2 linked regions of the Geothrix sp. 21YS21S-2 genome follow. The protein of the gene in region 2 interacts with the protein of the main gene of each other region in a pairwise test. Links are inferred from orthologs where the notes say so. Each region holds a gene or a part of one and is shown on either strand. Other genes may lie near its edges.

The links. The genes of interacting proteins can lie anywhere in the genome.
Region 1: the proteins of dnaX (region 2) and dnaE interact in binary tests that used the Escherichia coli proteins (3 or more experiments, as listed by UniProt). The link is inferred for Geothrix sp. 21YS21S-2 from one-to-one orthologs.

The regions. Positions count from the first base shown.
Region 1 is NZ_CP132910.1:2,376,189-2,380,456, reverse strand. Bases 55-4,255 are described here. They hold dnaE (DNA polymerase III subunit alpha), read left to right. Parts: upstream 55-446; coding sequence 447-4,055; downstream 4,056-4,255. Other genes in these bases: pepF (oligoendopeptidase F), read left to right, coding at 4,069-4,255; RAH40_RS10505 (hypothetical protein), read right to left, coding at 55-304. Outside these bases: more of RAH40_RS10505, read right to left, coding at 1-54; more of pepF, read left to right, coding at 4,256-4,268. UniProt on the Escherichia coli protein: DNA polymerase III is a complex, multichain enzyme responsible for most of the replicative synthesis in bacteria. This DNA polymerase also exhibits 3' to 5' exonuclease activity. The alpha chain is the DNA polymerase catalytic subunit.
Region 2 is NZ_CP132910.1:121,648-124,649, forward strand. The notes cover bases 12-2,946. They hold dnaX (DNA polymerase III subunit gamma/tau), read left to right. Parts: upstream 12-584; coding sequence 585-2,309; downstream 2,310-2,946. Other genes in these bases: RAH40_RS00535 (radical SAM protein), read left to right, coding at 12-545; RAH40_RS00545 (hypothetical protein), read left to right, coding at 2,382-2,946. In the rest of the region: more of RAH40_RS00535, read left to right, coding at 1-11; more of RAH40_RS00545, read left to right, coding at 2,947-3,002. UniProt on the Escherichia coli protein: Part of the beta sliding clamp loading complex, which hydrolyzes ATP to load the beta clamp onto primed DNA to form the DNA replication pre-initiation complex.

The DNA of each region.
Region 1 (4,268 bases), 2.3 Mb from region 2 along the record:
CCACCGAGACCACCTGGAAGCGGCGCCGCCAGGGGCGGGGCAGGACGTAGCTGATCGTGGCGTGGGCCGCGACGTTGAGGATGCAGAGCCGGGTGATGGTCCTGGCGCTGGGGTGGCGGGGCAGGAGGGGGTTGCGCTCGTAGCGGTTCCCGTCCTCGATCTGGCGGCTCTGGCTGCAGTCCATGGCCACCATGGCCACGTAGGAGAGTTCCCAGGCGGTGTCGGACTTGGACCAGGGGTCCGCGGCCCGGCAGGGCATGCCCAGGCAGAGGGCCGCCAGGCCCCAGGTGAGGCTTTTCAACATGGATCACGACCCTCCGGCTACTGGCGTGAGCCACAATATGAGTTATTAATTCATCGCGGCAAGCCCCGCGCCCGCTCGTTCACAACTGCAACACCCCAGCAACTTTCCCCAACCCGCCCCAGGCTTGCGACAATGGCCCCCTATGACCTTCGCGCATCTCCACCTCCACACCGAGTACTCCCTCCTCGACGGCCTGACCCGCATCCCCGACCTCGTCAAGAAATGCAGGGCGACCGGCATGAACTCGGTGGCCGTCACCGACCACGGCAACATGTTCGGCATGATGAAGCTCTTCGACGCCTGCGAGAAGACGGCGGACAAGGACGGCAACTGGGCCGTCAAGCCCATCCTCGGCTGCGAGGTGTACGTGGCCCCCCGGTCCCGGCACGACCGCAAGCTCGACAACAACGCCCTGAACGCCGAGGGCCTGGAGGACTGCCTGGACCCCTCCGGCCAGCGGGACGCGGGCTACCACCTGGTGCTCCTGGCCAAGAACCCCGTGGGCTTCCGCAACCTGTCCAACCTGGTCTCCAAGGGCTTCACCGAGGGCTTCTACTACAAGCCCCGGGTGGACAAGGACCTGCTGCGGGAGAACAGCGAGGGCCTCATCGCCCTCACGGCCTGCCTGGGCGGCGAGGTGCAGGCCCGCCTCCTCTCCGGCAACATCGACGCCGCCGAGCGCGTCGCCCGGGACTACCAGAGCATCTTCGGCGAGGACTTCTACCTGGAGATCCAGGACCAGGGCTTCGAGGCGGAGCGCCTGATCATCCCCAGCCAGTTCGAGCTCTCGAAGCGCACCGGGATCCCCCTGGTGGCCACCAATGACGCCCACTACCTCAACCACGACGACGCGGACCTCCACGACACGCTCCTGTGCATCGGCACCAAGCGGTTCAAGAGCGAGCCCAAGCGCATGCGCTTCTCCACCGACCAGTTCTACGTGAAGTCGCCCGAGGAGATGGCCGCCGTCTTCCCCGGCCACCCCGAGCTGCTCGAGCGCACCCTGGAGATCGCCTCCAAGATCGACCTCTTCCCCATCACCCGCAAGCCCATCACCCCGCAGTTCCCCGTGCCCTCGGGCCACACCCTGGAGAGCTACTTCGTGGAGGTGGCCCGCGAGACCTTCGAGGAGCGGCTCAAGGAGTGCCAGGTGCTCTGGCAGGCCGGGGCCCTCAAGCACTCCGAGGAGAAGTACCGCGCCCGGCTCGAGTTCGAGCTGGACACCGTCCTGAAGATGGGCTTTCCCGGCTACTTCCTCCTGGTATGGGACTTCATCCGCAAGGCCCGCGAGATGGGCGTGCCCGTGGGCCCGGGCCGCGGCAGCGCCGCCGGCAGCATCGTGGCCTGGTCCATGCACATCACCGACATCGACCCCATGCAGTACGACCTGCTCTTCGAGCGGTTCCTGAACCCCGAGCGCATCTCCATGCCCGACGTGGACATCGACTTCTGCCGGGACGGGCGCCAGAAGGTCATCGACTACGTCACCGAGGCCTACGGCAAGGACCGCGTCAGCAACATCGTCACCATCAACCAGCTCAAGACCAAGGCCGTCATCAAGGACGTGGCGCGGGTCTTCGAGAAGGACTTCGCCTTCGCCAACAACCTCACCAAGCTCGTGCCCCAGGAGCCCGGAAAGCCCATCACCGTGGCCATGGCCCTGGAGCAGAGCGACAAGCTGCGCGAACTCTACGAATCCGAACCCGAGGTGAAGAACATCCTGGACATCTCCGCGCGCCTGGAGGGCCTCGCCCGCAACACCGGCGTCCACGCCGCCGGCGTGATCATCGCCCCCGACGACCTCACCCGCTTCGCCCCGCTCAGCCGGGACAAGGACGGCAAGGTGATGGTGCAGTACACCATGGTCGAGGCCGAGCGCGCCGGGCTCCTGAAGATGGACTTCCTGGGCCTGGAGACCCTCACCCAGATCGCCAAGACCCAGGGCTACATCGAGCGCACCCAGGGCCATCCCGTGGACATGACCCTCATCCGCACCTTCGACGACCGGAAGACCTTCGACCTGTTCAGCCAGGGGGACACCGACGGCATCTTCCAGTTCGAGTCCGGCGGCATGAAGTCGCTCCTGGCCAAGCTGCGCCCGGACCGCTTCGACGACCTCATCGCCCTCAACGCCCTCTTCCGCCCCGGCCCCCTGGGCGCGGGCATGGGCGACACCTACGTGAACCGCCGCCACGGCCGCGAGCCCGTGACCTACATGTTCCCCACCCTCGAGCCCATCCTCTCCCCCACCTACGGCGTGATCCTGTACCAGGAGCAGGTGATGCAGATCGCCAGCCTCATCGCCGGGTACTCCCTGGGCGAGGCCGACATGCTGCGGCGCGCCATGGGCAAGAAGGACAAGGAGAAGATGGCGAAGGAGAAGACCAAGTTCATCGAGCAGGGCGTGGTGCGCGGCTACGAGCGGGACAAGGTCTCCGAACTCTTCGATCTTATTGAATACTTTGCTGGCTACGGCTTCAACAAGAGCCATTCAGCGGCATATGCCCTGATTGCATACGAAACAGCCTACCTCAAAGCCAACTTCCGCACCGAGTTCATGGCCGGCCTCCTCTCCACCAAGGCCCAGCGCACCGACGACGTGGTGAAGTACATCCAGAACTGCAAGGAGATGGGCCTGGACGTGCTGGGCCCGGACATCAACGAGAGCCAGCTGGACTTCACCATCACCGGGCCCAACCAGATCCGCTTCGGCTTCGCCGCGGTCAAGGGCCTGGGCGAGGCCGCGCTGGAGGCCATCCTCGCCGCGCGCGCGGAGGAGGGGGGCTTCAAGGACTTCTTCCACGCCCTCAAGGCCACCGACCTCCAGAAGGCCAACCGCCGCGTGTGGGAGGCCCTCATCAAGGCAGGGGCCTTCGATTCCATGGAACCCAACCGCGCCGCCCTCATGGAGGGCCTGCCCTCGGCCATGGAGAACGCGGGGAAGGGGGGCCAGGACCTGGGGCTGGTATCGCTCTTCGACGAGGCCGAGATGGCCAGCCTCGCCGACAACTGGGCCGTGCCCGAGGACGTGGAGTTCTGGAGCCGCAAGGACCGCCTGCGCTACGAGCGGGAGTCCCTGGGCCTCTACGTGTCGGGCCACCCCCTGGAGGAGTTCAAGGACGCCATCAAGGTGCACACCGTGGGCACCATCGCCTCCCTGAAGGAGGCCGCCGCCGCCGGCAGGCACCGGGACCGGGACGAGGTGGCCATCGGCGTCATGGTGAGCAACGTCCAGTTCAAGACGAACCAGAAGGGCGAACCCTGGGCGATCCTCTACCTGGAGGACCTCACCGACAAGGTGGAGGCCCTGCTCATGGCCGGCAGCTACAACCCCGTGACCCGGAAGAGGGGCCGCCCCTTCGACCTGTACCGGCACCTGGCCCTGCCCGACGCCCTCCTGCGCGTCACCGGCGAGCTGAAGATCGAGACCACCGGCAACAACGGCGACGAGGACGAGGAGGAGCAGACCACCATCAAGCTCTTCGTGACCTCCCTGGAGCCCCTGGAGGACTTCCAGGGCAAGGGCTTCTCCGGCGCCCTGATCCGCCTGCCCAGGGGGGAGTACCCCAACCGCCTGGTGCCCCTCCTGCGCCTCTACCACGGCAACCTTCCCCTGCACCTGGAATACCGCGGCCCCCAGGGCATCCTCGCCCGCGTGAGGGCCAGCGGCGACCTCAATGTCCGCTTCGATCCCGACCTTTCCGAAAAGGTCGCCAAGGAAGCCGGATGCGCCCTGAGCTGGACCTACTGACAAGGAGTCCACCATGTTCCGAAGTACCCTTCCCCTGCTTGCCGGAGCCGTGATGATCGCAGGACAGCCCATACCCGACTTCTCCCAGACCGAGCGCGCCAAGGTGCCCGACGTGTACAAGTGGCGCGCCACGGACATGTACAAGAGCGACGCCGCCTGGCGCGCCGAGCTCGACGCCGTCAAGGCCCTCATCGCCGCCCTGGATCCCCTGGG
Region 2 (3,002 bases):
CCCGGGCCTGCCTGGAAGTGCTCCTGAAGTGCCCCACCACCCGCGTGCTGGTGCACACCCGCTCCCCCCTGGTGCTGCAGGACCTGGAACTGCTCAAGGCCTTCGGGCCCCGGGTGCGGGTGGGCTTCTCCATCCCCACGGACGACGACACGGTGCGCCAGGTGGTGGAGCCCCGGTCCCCGCCCATCCCCTCCCGCTGGGCCGCCATGGAGCGCCTGGCCAAGGCCGGGATCGAAGTGAACCTGGCCGTGGCCCCCCTCATGCCCGTGCACAACCCCGGGGCCTTCGCCCGCCGGGCCAAGGACAGCGGGGCCTCCGGGGCCTGGGTGGGCGGCCTGCGCCTGCTCAAGGACGACCCTTTCTATGACGTGCTGGCCCGCAACGACTGGCTGTTCATCCTGGATGGGGACTACGTGGCGCAGGTGGCGGGCGTCCTCCAGGCGACCTTCCCGCGGTCCCGGAGGCGGGAGGCCAAGGAAACCCGGGTCGTGCCGCCGTGCCGCCCCCTCGTCGCCGCCCACCGCAGCCTTTTCGAGAGCATGTGATGTCGGCGCGACGCGGGATCATGGGAGAATGACGGTTCCATGATTACACTCGCCCTCAAATACCGTCCCCGCATTCTTTCCGACCTGGTGGGGCAGGAGGCCAGCGTCCGCGCCCTCGCCAACGCCTTGAAGAAGGCCAAGGCGAGCGGAGGGGCCATCCACCACCAGGCCTTCCTGTTCGCCGGCGTCCGCGGCACCGGAAAGACCTCCACCGCCCGCATCCTGGCCCGCGCCCTCAACTGCATGGAGGGCCCCACCGCCGAGCCCTGCGGCGTCTGCGATTCCTGCAGGGCGTCGGAACAGCCGGACCAGAACATGGACATCGTGGAGATCGACGCCGCCTCCCGCTCCTCCGTGGAGGACGCCCGGGCCCTGCGCGAGCAGGTTCAGACCCGGCCCGCCTTCTGCCGCTACCGGGTCTACATCATCGACGAAGTGCACATGATGAGCCGCAGCGCCTTCGACGCGCTGCTCAAGATCCTGGAGGAGCCGCCAAGCCACGCCGTCTTCGTCCTGGCCACCACCGAGCTGCAGGACGTGCCCGACACCATCAAGAGCCGCGTGCAGATCTTCCCCTTCCGCCTCATCCCCGTGGCCATGGTGGAAGCCCGCCTGCGGTGGGTGTGCGAGCAGGAGGGGGTCACCTGGGAGGAGGGCTCCCTGCGCCTCCTGGCCGAGGCGGGGCAGGGCTCCATGCGCGACGCCCTCACCACCCTGGACCGGGTCATCTCCGCCGGCGAAGGCCACGTGGGCGAGGCCATGGTCCGCGAACAGCTGGGCATCGTGCCCGCCGTGCGGGTGCAGGCCATGCTGGAGGCGCTGCTGGCGGCCGACAGCGGGGCGGTGCTGGACAACTGCCGGGCCCTCACCGAGCTGGGCACCGACTGGATCAGCTTCTGGCGGGAGCTCATGATGGCCTTCCGGGACCGCATGGAGTCCGACGTGCGCCAGGGGGCCGGCCCCCAGGACCTCCTGCGCTGGGCCCGCATGCTCCAGCTGCTGCTTTCCCGGGAACGGGACCTGCGGGACACCAGCCTGCCCGACGTGGTGGTGGAACTGGCCCTCCTCACCGCCGCGCAGCTGCCCCACCTGGCTCCCCTGGACGCCATGGTGAAGGGCCAGCCCGCCCCCGCCGCCCGCCCCGGCGGCACCAGGCCGCTGCCCGTGACCGGCACGGCCATGGCCGCCGCCCCCATGGCGCCGCCTCCGCCCGTTCGTCCTGCCCCCGGCTCCGCCCAGCCTTCCGTTCTGGCGCCCGCCGCCCGGCCCACGCCTCCGGTCCCTCCGTCGCCCGCTCCCGGCACCCGGCCCGCCATGACGGCCGCCCCGACATCCGGGCAGGTTGAGGCACCCTCCGCCGCGCCCTCCCCCAGCGCAGCCCCGGCCCCCGTGAAGGACCCCGGGAACCTCGAGCAGTTGCGCAAGGGCGTGGGCGAGGCCCTCCGCCAGGCCCCCGGCGGGCTTCCCCGCACCCTGGGTTCCCTGCCGCACATGGCCACGGCCCTCACGTTCCAGGACGGCGTCCTCCAGTGGCTCTTCCCTCCCAACGTGCGCAACACGGCCCAGGACCTGGAGCGGGAGCTTTCCAACCCCCACCTCCTGGAGGCCCTGCGCCAGGTCCTGCCGGGCCTCGCGCGCACCGCCATCACCTATGAGACCGAGAATCGGGAGCGTCCCGAGGACGTGCTGCGGGCCGATCCCTCCTTCCAGCGCCTGCTGGCCGACACCAGCGGGGAGATCGTGGAGGTGCGCCGGGAGGAGTGATTTTTTCGCGGGAGGGGGAACCGGGTTCCGATACTAAGCATTTATAACGGAACTCCGGAGAAAACCTTCACCATGCGAAACCCAAGATCCTTCCTCCCCGCCATCGGCGCCCTCGTGGCGCTTTCCCCCGCCTGGGGCCAGGTGACCATCGCCCTGGCCACCCAGAAGGGCGTCCCCGTGGGCCCGAACGCGCCGAACCAGGTGCTCTCCAGGCTCACCTGCGGCTTCACGGCGGCCCATGCCGACGGCAGGCCCCGCGCCTGGCACTGGACCCTGGATGAGCCCGACGGGGGCCGCTTCGTCAGCGGCCAGGGCCGGGCCCGCATGGCCTACCAGGCGCCCTTCGTCCTGGCGCCCCGGGTGGTCCATGTGCGGGTCACGGACCCCGCCCGGGGGGAAAGCGCCGTCTACACCCTGAGGGTCCTGCCGCGCGAAGGGGTTCCGCACAAGGTCCAGACGGGGCTGAACACCCTGGCCCAGCCCCAGGTGTTCGGACCCGTCGTGGATGTTCCCACGGTCACGGGGGTGGCGGGGCAGTTGCAGGGTTCCCTGCTGGAAAAGTCCTATCTGGGGAGCCTCATGAAGATCGAGATGGTGGGCGACCCGGATCCCGCCTTGAGGGAACTCCATGGGAAAAGCCTGGCCGTCACGGCGGACCGCCTCTGCCGGATCGATGGGCCCGGGTCCCTCACC